Regions from separate parts of the Lysinibacillus sp. RC79 genome, predicted to be linked through region 3. Evidence: riboswitches for the same ligand, from Rfam matches in the RefSeq annotation. Region 3 holds a riboswitch; each other region holds the start of a gene.

Region 1 (5,368 bases), on a different contig from region 3:
GCTTCAGCTCGTGCTAACGGTTCCGTTGGCGGTGAAATCACTAAACGTCTTGTACAAATGGCAGAATCTCAATTAAAAGGCATGCCAAACAGCAACCAATAATTGCTTAATCAGCAATTATAAAATTAAAACCAGTGACCGTAAAAGGCACTGGTTTTAGTTTGTTTAAATTGTTTATTTTTTATCCCGTATTAACAGGCAGTAATTTATCTATATCAAAAGAGAAGCGTCAGGTCCTCCCATTTCAATTCAAGGAGTGCAAAGAAATAGGTGGGGCTAACTGCCAGTAAAAACCCGATTGGTGAAGACTAATAATCAGTGGGGTAAAGACCCTCCCACTGTTTAAAGTTTCACTTTATCCTACAAATGATTTAAATGTAGAGACTGTATTTGAAATATCTTCACTTTCGCAAATGGCAGAAATAACTGCTATTCCATCCGCACCTGCTTTAAATACCGTATGTGCATTCCAGCAATTTATGCCTCCAATCGCAACGATAGGAAGCTCCGGATATTGTATCCGAACTTGCTGTAAAAAATCAGTTCCACTAGGTGGTTTGGCGTCGCTTTTAGAAGTGGTTGAAAAAACCGGACCAATTCCTACATAATCAGCACCGTATTGTAGAGCAGTTTGTAATTCAGCTTGTGAGTGAACAGAAACACCTAGAATCATGTTGCCAATTTTTTTACGTACCTTCGACACAGGAAAATCCTCTTGTCCAATATGAACACCATCCGCTCTAAGTTTTATAGCTAGCTCTAAATCATCGTTGACGATAAACGGAACATTATACTGCTGACAGAGCTTTTGACATTTCCGAGCAAAATTTTCATAGGCTTTCCCAGTAAGTGCATTTGGCCCTTTTTCACGGTATTGAAACATGGAAACTCCAGATTGGAGAGCTTTCTCTAAAACATTTATTGGATCTTGTTTGAAAACATTATCTGTACCCATAATAAAATATAGCTGTAGATCGTCACGTTTCATGAATGATCACCTCGCAAGAATCCTTATAGTTTTGATAGGCAAAATGATTTGTTGGACCATGGCCATTACCAATAAATAAATCATGCGTTATTGCTAATTGAATAAATTTTTTAGCTTCCTCAATCGCTTCTTCTAGAGGTAGTCCACGACCAAGAAAGGCAGTTAATGCAGCGGAAAACGTACAGCCTGTCCCATGCGTATTTTTTGTTGCAATACGTGTAGACTGCATGGAAAATGACCGACCGTCTTGAAAAAATACATAATCAGTAGCATAACATTGATCCTCTAAATGACCGCCTTTAATAATGACGCATTGAACGCCCATTTGTAATAAGACTTGAGCTGCTTCTTTAATATCTGTTAAAGAGTTGATTTTCCTTCCAGAAAGGGTTTCTGCCTCAGGAATGTTCGGTGTTACAATTGTTGCTAAAGGTAGCAAAAAACTACGTAATGCCTCAATTGCTTCTTGCTGTAATAAGCTTTCGCCACCTTTTGCAATCATGACAGGATCTACAATAAGCGGAATTTTCACTTCAGCTAAAATCTGTGCAATTGATTGGATTATTTCGGAGGAAAACAGCATTCCTGTTTTAACAGCACTAATTGAAAAATCTTCGACTAGCGCTATAAGTTGTTTTTCAACAAAGCTAACTTCAATTGGTAAGACATCCGATACACCAAGTGTGTTTTGGGCCGTTAAAGCTGTAATAACAGACGTTCCAAACACCTTTAATTCCTGAAATGTTTTTAAATCAGCCTGTATACCTGCACCGCCACCACTATCTGAACCAGCAATTGTCGTTACAATATGCATCATTCTTCACCACCCTTGGAAAGGCGATGTAATTCATTCAATACTGCAATTTGAAAATCGCCAATATATTGAGTTGAAGAAGCGGCTCGCTCTGCCACTTTTTTATAAAGCGATAAAGTTTCTACCAATTGGTCAAATAGTTTTTTTCCTGAGACGTAGGAGGCACAACAAATTGCACTTAATAAGCAACCTGTTCCGGTAATTTCTGTCATTTGAGAATTTCCACCTGTAACCCATTGCTGATGTTCGCCATCAGTAATAAAATCCTTTTCACCGGTCACAATCACAATACAATTGTAGAGTTGAGCTACTTGCTGTGCCTCAAGTTCTAAAGAAATGGAACCACTACCACTATCTACGCCTTTTTGTTGCCATTCTACATTGGCAATAGCTGCAAGTTCACCAATATTACAACGAATAGCCGCAAATTTTATTTCCTCCAGTAATTGTTGTACCGTTTGTTTCCGGTATGTTGTTGCACCTGCAGCAACAGGATCTAAAATAACGGGAATGCCAAGAGCATTTGCTTTTTTTCCTGCAAGTAACATTGATTCTTTCATTCGTTCATTAAGGGTACCAATATTTATCAAAAAACCTGAGGCAATTGCGACCATTTCTTCAACCTCATGACTGTCATCAGCCATGACTGGAGAAGCACCTATTGCTAATAAGCCATTTGCTTGAAAATTAGCCACAACATAATTAGTAATGCAATGAATAAGTGGATTTTGTTTACGGATCGTTTGAAAAATCAATTTAAGTCCTCCTTTTGGATGGACGTAAGCGTGCAAAAAAGGCCCTTTTTCGTGTAAAAAAAACACGTAAAAGAGCCTTTCATCAGTAATTAGATGTGTATTGCTCCCTACGTCAGTATTAACTAACAGGTTCAAAGGGTCAGGTTTTACCTTCTCAACTCTAAATGAGTCCCCCTGCAATTATGCTTTTAGTTGTCCAAAATGTACCATATTATTCATTCGTGTTCAATAGGGAATTTTTATCTGTGCGAAAGCGGAGCGACAGCAACAAGTGTTTTCTGTGCGAAAGCGGAGCGACAGCAACAAATGTTTTCTGTGCGAAAGCGAAGCGACAGCAACAAGTGTTTTCTGTGCGAAAGCGAAGCGACAGCAACAAATGTTTTCTGTGCGAAAGCGAAGCGACAGCAACAATTACACCAAGCTGAAATTGATAGAACTAAAACGTGACTGATGCCATATAGCAGAGCATGATAGTTGTCACGACTTTAATGAATTAGAGTGAATTCCATTGAAAATGATAAAAATTGAGTTTTATAATGAGCGTAATAAAGGGGGCACATGCCATGAAAAGAGAAGATTTAATCGCACCAGAATGGTATAACATTTCAGAGGAAATTGAAAAATATGCACAAGATTCTACGAAAAATGCATTAGTAGTTTATAACGAAGATGAGGAAATTCAGTATATAACATATACAGCTTTACTTGAAAAGGCGAATCAGGCAGCACATGTATTTACATCTCAAGGTTTAAAAAAAGGTGATGTTATTTTAGTCATGGTGCCGAGATCAGTTGAAGCGTATATCGTCTATATTGCAGCCTTAAAGACAGGTTTAACCATAATACCTAGCTCAGAAATGCTGAGAACGAAGGATATTGAATATCGAATCAATCATGCCAATGCAAAAGGTGTTATTGCATTTGAGCCTTATATTGAACAATTTGATAATGTGGAAAATTTACAAGAAATACAGCAATTTGTCATTGGTCATGCACATGGATCTTGGCAGGCATTGCTTGAAAAAATGCAAAACCAACCAACAACCTATATAAGTTCTACACCAACTAAGAGTACAGACATTGCATTTTTAGCATACACGAGTGGTACAACAGGCAATCCGAAGGCAGCGGTACATACACATGGCTGGGGTTACGCACACTTACGAACTACTGCACCAAATTGGTTAGGTGTCCAAGAAGGTGACATTGTTTGGGCTACAGCAGCTCCTGGCTGGCAAAAATGGATTTGGAGTCCGTTCCTTGCTACTTTAGGAAGTGGTGCAACAGCATTTGTTTACAAAGGTCACTTTGATGCGGCAACATACCTTGCACTGCTTGAAAAATTCAATATTAATATTCTGTGTTGCACGCCAACCGAATATCGATTTATGGCGGGGCTTGAAAATTTACGAGATTTCAATTTAAGTACAATACGTCAGGCTGTGTCAGCGGGTGAACCTTTAAATAGTGAAGTGATAAAAGTATTTTCCGAGGTCTTTAATTTACAAGTACGAGATGGTTATGGACAAACAGAGAATACATTACTTGTTGGTACAATGGTAGGGATGGAGTCTAAAATGGGCTCAATGGGGAAACCTACTCCGGGTAATACTGTAGAAATTATCAATGATTTTGGAAATCCTGTTGCAATCGGAGAAGTTGGAGATATTGCTGTTCACTGTGAAACACCCGCGTTATTTAAAAAATATTTAAACGATCCCGAACGTACAAATTTACAATTTAGAGGCGAATGGTATATTACCGGAGATCGTGCATATAAAGATGAAGATGGCTATTTTTGGTTTGAAGGACGTGGGGATGATGTCATTATATCGTCTGGCTATACGATTGGCCCATTTGAGGTAGAAGATGCGTTATTGAAGCATCCAGCAATAAAAGAAACTGCCGTTGTCGCGAGTCCGGATGAAGTTCGTGGAAATGTAGTAAAGGCATTTGTTGTGCTCTCTGATGGAGAAGTTGGTGATGAAGCGCTTATTAAAAAACTACAAAGCCATGTGAAAACTTTAACAGCCCCTTATAAATATCCTCGTGCAATTGAGTTTGTTACTGAGCTACCAAAGACTGCATCAGGCAAAATTCGTCGTGTCGAATTACGTGAACAAGAGAAAACCCATTCTAACATTCATCATTAATTTCCTAGGAAATTAATGTCGAAAATCAAAGTTCCTGCTTTGTTTATGAACTTTGATTTTTTTTTTTTATTAGATAATGTAGTATAGGTTGAATAGGTTAAAGCTTTTGCATAGTATTGGCTCACCGTAAAAAGAAATGACATTTGTTAAAACGTGTGACTTGTATATAAGTTAATTGGAGTCTTGGCACTCCTTAGGGATTAGCGTCATAGATTTAGACCATGGAGTAAGCCAAGTAGAGGAGACGAAGGTTAAAAGCATTACGTCCTGTGAAAACGCTGCGCTTTCGCATAAAAACTCTATTGTCCCGAGAGTCCAGTCGGAACATAGATCAACCCATGTTATGGTGATAAGCCATATTATTGCAATAAGTATGAAACAAATTAGAATATCTATTGTATAACGTATGAGGAGGCGGAAAAATATGAATGTTAAAAGGTGGACTGCTTTAATAATTGCAGGTGTACTATTAGTATTCTCGTTAGGGATCAACACTATTTTTGCAATATTTAAATCGGATTTCTTTAGCAATTTTGATAGCTTGGTGGCTGGAAACGACTTGACGGTAATGGAAGTGGTTAAAGAAGGTGGCGATATGGATAAACGTATTGCATACTTAAAGGTTGATGGTGCGATTCAAGATGTTGGCTCAAGTACA
Region 2 (5,368 bases), on a different contig from region 3:
TTTATTTTTAAAAGCACCTTCGAATGGCCATGGTCCATCTGTTTCTACCATCAACAGCTCGATTGGATATTTTTTGATCAGCTGTTGAATCTCAGCCTCATACGTACAATCAGGCGTTACAGAAATGAAATACCCATTATGAATCATCCGTTCAATCACTTCCGCATCACCTTTAAACCAATGAAAATGCACTTTCGTTACATGATGTTTTTCTAGCAAATCACAAACAATAGCCGCATCCTCATAAACCGCATGTAACACAATCGGTTTATTTAATTCCTTTGCCAATACAATAAATCGTTCTAACAATGCTACATAAGGACGATCATCAATAGCCTTCTCTTGTCTCAAATAATAAGGCAATCCTACCTCGCCAATCGCCACCATTTCATGAGCGTGTTGGCGTATCCAATCGAATAAAGCTTGTTCCTCCGTATCACTAGGTAACGGTTGTTCGGGATGAAAGCCAAACGCTGCTTTTACCTTTGCATAGGCTTTCGACAGCTTCAACGTCTTCTCACACGATTGAAGATTCATGCTCACGGCAATTACATGTTCAGCTTCCTCTAGCAAAGTTGGTATGTCGTTTTCCTTATATTGATCTAAATGAATATGTGCATCAATCAACATTCGCCTCATCCTTTTCTTCTTTTAAATACGTGAATAGCTGTTGCTTCAATGCTGTAAATGTAGCGGAATGGCGAATTTCTTCTTGTCGTGGCCTTGCAAAAGGTACGATAATTTCTTTTTTAATCGTTGCAGGCCGTTTCGTGAGTACGATGATACGATCAGCTAAAAAGAGAGCTTCCTCGATACTATGTGTAACGAACAGTATAGATTTCCGATCTTTCTCCCATATCGATAAAAGCCAAGCCTGCATTTCAAGCCTTGTAAACTCATCAAGCGCAGAAAACGGCTCATCTAAACATAGAATGGGCTTATTACTGACAATTGCACGTATAAACGATACTCGCTGTTGCATACCACCCGACAGCTCATTGGGATACGCATTTTCAAACGCTGCGAGCCCCACTTTGTCTAACCATTCCTTCGCAACGTTGACATTTGGTTTTCCATGAAGCTCCTCGACCATCGTGACGTTTTCTACTATCGTACGCCATGGTAATAAGCATGGCTGCTGAGGCATATAGCCAATCGTTCCTCTTTTTTGCTGGATATCTGTATCGTTTAATAAAATGGCACCCTTATCAATAGAAGAAACACCGCCAATTAATTGAAAGAGTGTACTTTTTCCACTGCCTGACGGACCGATAATCGCCACAAATTCGCCGTCCTTCACCTCAAAAGATAAATTTCGAATAACCGGAAGAGCATCAAAGGATTTATCAATGTTTTGAATGCTTAGCATGGAGTCCTCTCCCCTTCACAACAAGTTTTTCTAATAATTGAATAGCACTAAATAATAGTAAACTTAAAAAAATGATAGCAAAAATCGCTACAAATACACGATCCGTCCGAAATGAAGATTGTGCCAATGTCATATAGACACCAATTCCCTTTTTCGCACCTAGCCATTCTGCAATGACAGCCCCCATTACGCTATACGTTGCCGCAATTTTAATGCCTGAAAAAATTGCCGGGTACGCAAATGGCCATTCAAGCTTCCAAAAGGTTTGTGCTTTCGTTGCACCAATCATCTCAAAATAATGCTTCAGCTCAGGTGAGGTTTGACGAAAGCCATCCATTGCCGAAATAACGATGGGGAAAAAGCACACAAGACAAATAATAATGAGCTTTGGCAATAAACCAAAGCCAAACCAAATGATTAATAACGGTGCTAGGACGAGCACAGGGACATTCTGCGACATAATGAGAATAGGATAAAATAGCTCCCGCACAAACGTAAAACGATGTAATAGCACGGCAACCGTTAATCCACATAATATCCCGATGGCTAGACCAAGAAGTGCTAATTGAACAGTCGCAAAAGCATGTGGCACAAACGTCTCATACGATTGCAAGCCTTCTTTTAAAATGGCACTTGGTGCGGGCAATAGCCAATGTGGCACGTCTGCAAAACGGACAATTAGTTCCCATATGAATAAGAGGAAGGCGATAAAAATTATCGTCCTTCCTTGTTTGAAAGCCTGCCTCATCACTGATATTTCTCCGTTAGTGTATCCATAGTAATACCGGATGGCTGATATAAAATTTTCACTTGTGTAATGACATTAATAGCGCCAAGCTCAATCATCTTATCATTCATTTTTTCAATGATTTGTAGTAAAGTCGATAGCTCACCCTCCATTGTCGTTTCTAATGGATGAACTTCATATTTCACCCCAGATGCGTCGATAACCATAATCGCTGCATCGACAAATGGGATCACATCTTCATATTTTTCAGTTTTCGGGATAATTTGTACACTTATTAATGAGTTTGCCATACTATTTTGTCTCCTTTTTCGGTAAAAAGTCGTTTGTAAATGCTTGTTTTGCGTTAAATTCGCCCTCTAAAACTTTGTTGCTGGCCATCCATTTCGCATAGTTTTCCCAGACAGCTAGCTTTTGCTCGCCCCATTGTGCAGCGTCGTCTTGATACTTATCTGCTAGCCATTCCTGACTTTTATGCACAAGGTTTTTATCTAAATCAGGTACCGCTTCTAGTAAAATATCAGCTGCCTCATTTGGATGTTTTATCGCATATTCATAGCCCTTTGCTGCAGCAGCGACAAATGCTTTTACCGTCTCTGGGTCATTCTTAATCATTTTTTCATTTGTTGCAAGTACAGGTGTGTAATAATCTAACTGATCACTATAATCTGTTAAATATAACATGTTCAGTTTTTCACCACGTTGTTCTGCTTCGATACCTGTCCATGCATAATAAATCCACGCAAAATCAATATCTTTTTTCATCATTGTGAAGAAATCTATATCGCCTGCATTGACAATATCTAACTTATTAATATCCGCATTTTCTGTTTGCATAAGTGATTGTAGTACTGCCTGTTCAAGTGGTGCACCCCAGCCACCATATGTTTTACCTTCAAAATCCTTCGGTGACGTAATCCCTTTTGATGCAATGGATGCAAAGCCAGAAGTATTATGTTGAATAATCGCTGCAATCGATACTAAAGGTACATCCTGCACACGTGCCTGTGTAACCCCTTCCTGATAGCTTACACCAAACTGAGCTTTACCAGATGCCACAAGCTGATCTGCACCCGCTTCGCCAGGTAATAAAATATCAACATCTAAGCCCTGTTCCTTAAAGTAGCCAAGTTTTTTCGCTACATATAAGCCTGTATGATTTGTGTTCGGTGTCCAGTCGAGAACGACCGATACTTTTGTTAATCCCTTAGCATCCTTTTTATCCTCTTTTTCGCTACAGCCCGCTAATGTTAAAAGCGCAGCCAACAGGATCAATAACCATTTTTTCATGCTGAATCCTCCCAGTAAGTAGTTTGAAAGTGTTCATGAATGAATGTGTTGACCAGAAGAAAGCGTATTCACTTTATGTCTGCACCCAAGTTTTGTGCATACAACAATTGCTTGTAACATAAAAAACGCCTAGGATTCCTCCCAGACGTTTTGTAATCAGTATCAAAAATTTAAATTTTTTGAATAGATGTTCCCTACGCTGGTACGAGCCAAATCAGGTTCAAAGGGTCAGCGTCTATCGGACACAATCTCAGCTGGCAACACCAGCCCCCCTACATTCTTTCCATATGAACTTTTCGTGATTATTATACCCATAACTATCCGGAAATGACAAGGCTCTATTTGCCGAAAGCGCTGTAAATATAAAAGCCCATCTCTATCTTGAATTCTATTTTCTGAATTCAACGATTCCCTCCCTTCTTTAGATTGTATAGATTAGGCATAGCTTAAAGCTTGTTTTTTCAATTTAGATATAAAAAGCCCAGCTCTCAAAAGGAGCGTGGGCTAGAAAATTAGTTTTATTTCTCTTCTTTTTTGGCCGTTAATACATGTGAAATGGCACCGTCTGTAGCAATATCTACTTTAAAGGAACCGTTTGAATGGCGATCTGCTCGAGTTAATGCTTGTACATCAATAATCTCTTGTACGCCTTTTTCTGTTTCGATGATCAGCTGTTCGTCATTAGTAGCCTTGACTACAGCCACGATACGATGTGGGTTCGCTTTTAATTCTGTTAACACTTTTAAACCGCGTTTCGCACGACTAGTCATTTCTACCTCGGCTACATTCATTTTCTTCACTGCACCACGCTGCGTCACAATCGCAACATATGCCGTGTCATTTGGCGGTAAAACATTAACGCCGACTAATGCCTCTCCCTCTTTCAGCGTAATTCCTTTGACGCCGCCTGTTTTTACACCTGTTACTGGTAATTCCTCCATTGGGAAACGAATAGCATAAGCCGTATCTGTCGTTAACATTAGTTCTGCCTCGTCCGTCACGATATCTACAAAAATCATTTCATCGCCTGACTTGACATTCATCGTTTTGATTGGCTTCGAATAGCGTGTAACGGCATAATCTGCTAAAAGTGAGCGTTTAATTTGTCCATCTTTCGTAGCCGTTAAAATATACGTATTGGCCTGTTCGAATGTTTCAAAACCGTATACAGCAATAATAGATTCATCTTCCCCGGTTGGCACAATACTTGAAATATGCTGACCAAGATCCTTCCAACGAATATCAGGTAGTTCATGGACAGGCTGATAGATATAATTGCCTCGATTTGTGAACAGTAATAGATGATGCTGCGTATTTAAATTCGCTTCATATAACAAATAATCGGAATCCTTCATCGCAAAATCTTGACCATTCGAAGCTGCATGTGAACGTGTAGATGTACGCTTAATATAGCCATCCTTTGTGACAGTCACTACGACCTCTTCACTTGGGACAAGAACATCTAACGTAATTTTAATTTCTTCAATTTCTTGTTCGATTTTTGAACGACGTGGCTCTGCAAAGCGCTTTTTAATGTCAAGTAGTTCCTGTTTAATAACACGTACAAGTTTTGCTTCACTATTAAGAATACCTTCAAGCTTGGCGATAAGTTTATTTAATTCATCTTGTTCATTGCGAAGTTCTGTGATATCTGTATTTGTTAAACGATATAATTGCAAGCTAACGATTGCCTCTGATTGCACTTCTGTAAAATCAAACTTCACCTGTAAATTCGTTTTCGCATCTCGTTTATCATTAGAAGAACGAATCGTTGCAATGACTTCATCTAAAATGGACAGCGCCTTGATCAAGCCTTCAACAATATGCGAACGATCTTTAGCCTTTTGCAAATCATAAATGGAGCGGTTCGTCACGACTTCCTTTTGATGGGCAATATAAGAATCCAGTAACAATGGCAATGTCATCATTGTCGGACGACGATTATGGATCGCAATCATATTAAA
Region 3 (5,368 bases):
GGTGCACATGCCTTCATTAATTTTATGCTGAAAGCTAAATCAGGGGCTAAAAATGCTGATTATGTAGGCTATTCTACCCCTAATATTGCAGCGATGAAATTAATGGATAAAGAAGTTGTATCTGATAAGCGCTTCTATCCTTCTGAAGAACAACGTAAAACATTAGAAGTTTATAAAAATCTAGGTCCTGATTACTTAGGCAAATACAATGAGCTGTTTTTAGAATTTAAAATGAGTATTCGATAAACCATTTTAACCCACTTATAGCTGTTCTCACGTTACAAACGTTGAGAACAGCTTTTTTCGTTTAGCTGGAGATACACTTCTGTGAAAAAACTAGCTGGCCGTATTTGTGTTAATAAAAGAATCCCCATGAATTTACTTGTAAATCTCAGACTTATAGTCAATAGCAAACGTACAAGCCTTGTGGTAGACTGTAGTATATTTGATTAAAGAAAGGGGTATTCGATGACCCAGCAGAAGTCTAACAAGGCGGCTTTGTATATTTTAATGTTTAATATGTTTATCGCAATGGGGAGTATCGGAATTATTATTCCTGTCATGCCTGAGTATTTAAAACTATTTGGTGCTGCAGGACAAGTACTTGGTATGTTGATTGCAACGTTCGCCTTTGCACAATTCGTATTTTCTCCAATCGCTGGGAATCTTTCGGATCAATACGGTCGAAAAAATCTCATTATTTTTGGTCTTATCGTAACAGGACTTGCACAAATTGGTTTCGGGCTTTCTACAGATGTATGGATGCTCTTCTTGGCACGCTTTTTAGGTGGTCTTGGTTCTGCATTTGTGGCTCCTCCTATAATGGCTTTTGTGGCAGATGTCACAACGTATGAGGAACGAGGAAAAGGTATGGGTATGCTAGGGGCAGCAATGTCCTTGGGTTTTATGATCGGACCAGGTATCGGTGGATTCCTCTCAAAAGTTAGTTTGCATTTTCCATTTTATACTGCTGGATGTGCAGCTATCTTAGCAGCTATTTTATCGTTCTTTTTATTACCTGCTACAAAACCGAACACCGCGAAAAAGGCGCAGAAGCAGGATAATCTTGTAAAGCAGATGGCCCGTTCAGTCCGAATGCCTTATTTTGTCATGCTAATTATCATGCTTGTATTCTCTTTCGGAATTGCTAACTTCCAAACAACACTATCATTATTTGTTACAGAGAAGTTTAATTACACACCTACTGATATCGCCATTATATTAGTTATGGGCGGCGCTTTTGGTGTTGTTGTACAAATATTTGTTATTACACCGCTGTTTAATCGCTTCGGCGAAATGAAAGTAGTGTTAGTCAATTTATTTATTGCAGCCGTTTCGATTTTCTTAATATTATTCGCATCTGGTTTTGCACTTATTTTAATTGTAGCGACAATCTTCTCTACAGCTACGACATTGATTCGTCCAGCTGTCAACACATTGATTTCAAAGCTTGCTGAGAATGAACAAGGCTATGCAGCTGGTCTGAACAATGCTTATATGAGTCTTGGTAATATGATTGGTCCAGCTTTAGCAGGTATATTATTCGATTGGAATATGAACAGTCCTTATATTTTCGGGTCTATTATTTTAATGGCTTGTTTCTTCCTTGCCCTTATTTGGACAATGAAAAAAGCACCACACCTTATGCATCCTGATACAAAATAGTCTGAAAAGTTATTGACTATTTTGAGTAGTATGCTACATTATTATGTGAAAAACCAACAATTTAATCCTTTTACCACTAGGGGAGTCTTTAAAAGGCTGAGACGTATATTATCATATACGGACCCTTTGAACCTGATCTAGTTCACACTAGCGGAGGGAAGTGGCGACACTTGCTTTTTGTTATGTAAATGCAGGGCCGCTTCCTATTGTTTTTAGGAAGCGGCTTTTTCACGCTCTAGCTGCAGTATTCCCATGTTTAGCGGCGTTTCTCACGCTTTTTGCGGCGGAAATTCCATGTCTACCGGCGATAACTATAAAAATTCATATTTCTAAGGAGTGGAAATTATGTCAATTCGAAAACTAACAATCATGGCCTTATTAGTAGCAATTGCCGTAGCAGGTTCTACCTTTATTTCAATACCAACGGGAATTGCACGTGCCTATCCTGTACAACATGCTATTAATGTTATTAGCGCTATCATTCTTGGACCAGTGCCTACTGTTATGGTCGCCTTTGTCACAGCCATTATTCGTATTTTAACAGGCACAGGCTCACTATTAGCTATACCTGGCAGTGTTATTGGCGCTTTGTGTGCAGCTCTTGCCTATAAATACAGCGGCAAGCAATGGCTTGCAGGTGTCGGTGAAATGTTTGGGACAGGTATTATTGCCTCACTCATTGCAGTACCTTACGCACATTTATTAATGGGGACATCCGTTGCTGCTTTATTTTTCATGCCGGCTTTTTTAACCTCAAGTACTATTGGTGCTGTCTTAGGCATTGTCATTGCTAGCAATTTGCGTAAAACAGTATTTGTAACTAACCTTAACACTTGGCTTAAATAATGATTAATAGCAATTTAACATTACTTTCTTAATGACAATTAATTAAGAAAGTAGCGTTTTTTGTTCCTACCAAATTCACCCATACTTCAATGGTAATCCCATTTCATGAGCAATTGATAAAAAGTCTTTTTTGCTTATTTCAAAATGACCGAATCTGAATTTATAGCCATATTTCGATTTGTCTTCTACAAATTCTAAATAATCTAAGATCCTTTTTATTGGTACTGCTTTTGCATCTTTATAAAAGTCTATATCTCTTCGAAAAGGAATAAAATTTGCTGCCATTTGGAACTCGTATATTCGCTCGTCTTTTACTCTTCCAATTGCAGTAAACGCTCTTACAGGTTCATTACCATCTAGACTTTTTTTAGGAGAATAATATATAATCCAGTCTCCTTTTCTCATTCGTTTCAAAGGTCTTTCTTTGCCGTGGCATAGCTGACTGAATCCTCCCTCAACCCCTTTTTGCACATGATTGAGAGATGCCACGCCAATCCAATATTTCGTGTCCTTTTCAGTCATAGGAAGAGCTCTCCTTTTATTTTGGGATCATCGTAAACGATTTTATTTTTTCATTTTCAAGAATCAACTTTTCCTCCAAAATCACTGGGTTTGGCAAACCATCCCAAGTAGTTGAAACTGTAGCAATACATTCTGTATCATCACCTTCAATATTTTGGATAGTTAACTTAAACCCTTTCGGCATAGGTGAAGTGTAAAATTTCTGTATCTCTTTTCTTCCTTTTAAAATTTCACCTTTAAAATTTTTCAATTCCCCATGATCTGCATACATATCAGATAAATCTTGACCCTCTTCTTGTGCTCTTTTTAAATACTCCTTCATAACCTCTACTGCTTTCATATGTCATCACTCTTTCATTTTTATTGATAAGGTTTTAAACCCTATTCACGATTTTCATATACTTTTGTCAATATGCTTTTCAATTGCTCTTTTTCTTCCAATGAAAGTACGTTCAAAACATCATTCTCAGAAATTGAAAGGGTCTTCAATAATTCTTCTGCCAAATTTTCACCCTGTTCCGTAAGGCATATTAGATTCTCTCTTCTATTTTCTGGATTTTTCTCCCTATAAACATAATTTCTTTCTTCTAGACCATCGATAAAAAAGCGGACACTATTTTTATCCAACTTTAAAATTTGCCCTATTTGAATTTGACTAAGTTTTTTTTCTTTTACAGCAATCATGATCCCGACTTCTCTGGATTTCATTTGAAATTTTTCGCTAATATATTTCTCGAGATTTTCCTCTAAAGCCTCTGCTAGCTTAAAACTTAGAAAACCAAATGAATTCATTATAGTGGTCATTTTAACTTCTCCTCCAAACCGTTTAACATAATAATATAAAAAAATGATAGTAATATTTTATTACTATCATCGATTATTACATTTATATCTATTTGTTTGCAAGATTAATTTTGCTTTTCATAAAAAATTCACTAATTTCACAAAAAACGATGACTCATTACTATAAAGCAATGAACCATCGTTTTATCTGTTAGGATCGTTTTTTCATGCCCTTTAATAGCTGGGCAACATTTGTGTCCTCTGCCTGTATTTGTTTTTCCTCTACAAGCTGTTCTTTTTTCTTTGGTCTTGTTAGGAAACTCCAACCAAAGCGTCGAATGGTAATATCAATGAAGAATAGTAGCATTCCTGCTAATAAGAGCCATGTTGCAATATTTTGGCGTTCCGCACCTTTTTTAGTAAATTCACGGAATACTTCGCTCGGTTCTTTTAAAACGGAGCCGCCTGTTTGCTTTGTTAGTTCTTCGCCCAGCTTATCATTTACTGGGCGTAATTCATACTCAGCACTATAAGGTACACTTAAGCCTGCCTGGTAAATAGCTTGTTGTTCATCGGCAATGCGGAAGAAGATGAGTCCTGGTTCTGCTTGCACGACGGCTCGAACTTGTGATGCTGAAATTGTTTCAAGCTGTGTTTCAAGTTCTTCACCCGCTTCATTGACAGCAACAATATCTAAGAACGCCGCTTCATTTGTTGGGTCAGTGATGACAAATGAGCCGTCTGATTCTAGACGTACATCGTAGGCAACATCATTATAGCTAGGTAGCATTTTTGAAATAAGCGTTTGCCAAAATGTGCCCCAATTTTGCCATCTTGCCCAGTCTCCTGTCCATTTTCCTGTCGAATCAGAAGTAAAGGCGAATGTTTTGCCAAGGCCATATTGCCACTCTGCTAGTACTGGATCTTCCTTTCCACTTTCTGCAATAACAGTAGCTCCCTGCTTTGCTGTCGTACCGATATAAGCGTTCATTTTAGGTACACCATTTGCAAATAACGTATTCCAGCCAGATGCATTATATATAGTTGGATAGAATGGGTTGTCCTCAATATATGTGCGTGAAATCATGGCAGTTTCACGAGATAAAATAGAGGGAATTGTCTGCTCATCAATAACATCGTAGAAACGCCCACTGCCCATCTCACTGAGCGCTTCAAGTAAATTGGCATCTGCATCCTGACCAATTGCAACTGTTGAAAGAGTAATGCCGTTCTCTTTTCCTTGTGCAATTAAGTCTTCGTAGTTACCTGGCTGTGACTGACCATCAGTTAAAAGAATAATATGCTTACGCTGTAGCTTTAAAGCAGCTAGATTTTCATATGCTTTAGCAAGCGATCCATATATTTCGGTACCACCACCCGGCGTTACAGATAAAATTGTATCTACAGCTTCTTCCTTATTGCTAATTAGTCCTGTCTCAATAATTTCCCAAGGTCGATCATCAAAGGCAATAAACCCGAGCGTATCCTCATCTCGTAGCATTTCAACTGAACGAGCGGCTGCCTCCTTAGCGAGCTCTAGCTTAGCTCCAGA

Evidence for each region. A riboswitch is a leader RNA that binds a small molecule or an ion and turns the genes downstream of it on or off. The one in region 3 is predicted to bind thiamine pyrophosphate.
Region 1: linked by a shared signal. The riboswitch ahead of thiM (hydroxyethylthiazole kinase) and the one ahead of thiW (energy coupling factor transporter S component ThiW) in region 3 are both predicted to bind thiamine pyrophosphate.
Region 2: linked by a shared signal. The riboswitch ahead of ABH968_RS11415 (ABC transporter substrate-binding protein) and the one ahead of thiW (energy coupling factor transporter S component ThiW) in region 3 are both predicted to bind thiamine pyrophosphate.

The regions. Positions count from the first base shown of each region.
Region 1 is NZ_JBGCCD010000014.1:127,553-132,920, forward strand. Features, by position in the region: gene ABH968_RS15025 (alpha/beta-type small acid-soluble spore protein) at 1-102, shown strand, start outside; gene thiE (thiamine phosphate synthase) at 356-988, opposite strand; gene thiD (bifunctional hydroxymethylpyrimidine kinase/phosphomethylpyrimidine kinase) at 978-1,802, opposite strand; gene thiM (hydroxyethylthiazole kinase) at 1,802-2,557, opposite strand; TPP riboswitch at 2,645-2,743, opposite strand; gene mbcS (acyl-CoA synthetase MbcS) at 3,121-4,710, shown strand; gene sppA (signal peptide peptidase SppA) at 5,135-5,368, shown strand, end outside.
Region 2 is NZ_JBGCCD010000009.1:135,277-140,644, forward strand. Features, by position in the region: gene ABH968_RS11395 (TatD family hydrolase) at 1-630, opposite strand, end outside; gene ABH968_RS11400 (ABC transporter ATP-binding protein) at 620-1,369, opposite strand; gene ABH968_RS11405 (ABC transporter permease) at 1,347-2,117, opposite strand; gene ABH968_RS11410 (thiamine-binding protein) at 2,117-2,407, opposite strand; gene ABH968_RS11415 (ABC transporter substrate-binding protein) at 2,409-3,404, opposite strand; TPP riboswitch at 3,579-3,688, opposite strand; gene parC (DNA topoisomerase IV subunit A) at 3,923-5,368, opposite strand, start outside.
Region 3 is NZ_JBGCCD010000019.1:42,743-48,110, reverse strand. Features, by position in the region: gene ABH968_RS17350 (ABC transporter substrate-binding protein) at 1-246, shown strand, start outside; gene ABH968_RS17345 (MFS transporter) at 469-1,665, shown strand; TPP riboswitch at 1,734-1,841, shown strand; gene thiW (energy coupling factor transporter S component ThiW) at 2,011-2,511, shown strand; gene ABH968_RS17335 (EVE domain-containing protein) at 2,587-3,033, opposite strand; gene ABH968_RS17330 (hypothetical protein) at 3,050-3,373, opposite strand; gene ABH968_RS17325 (MarR family winged helix-turn-helix transcriptional regulator) at 3,415-3,825, opposite strand; gene ABH968_RS17320 (VWA domain-containing protein) at 4,028-5,368, opposite strand, start outside.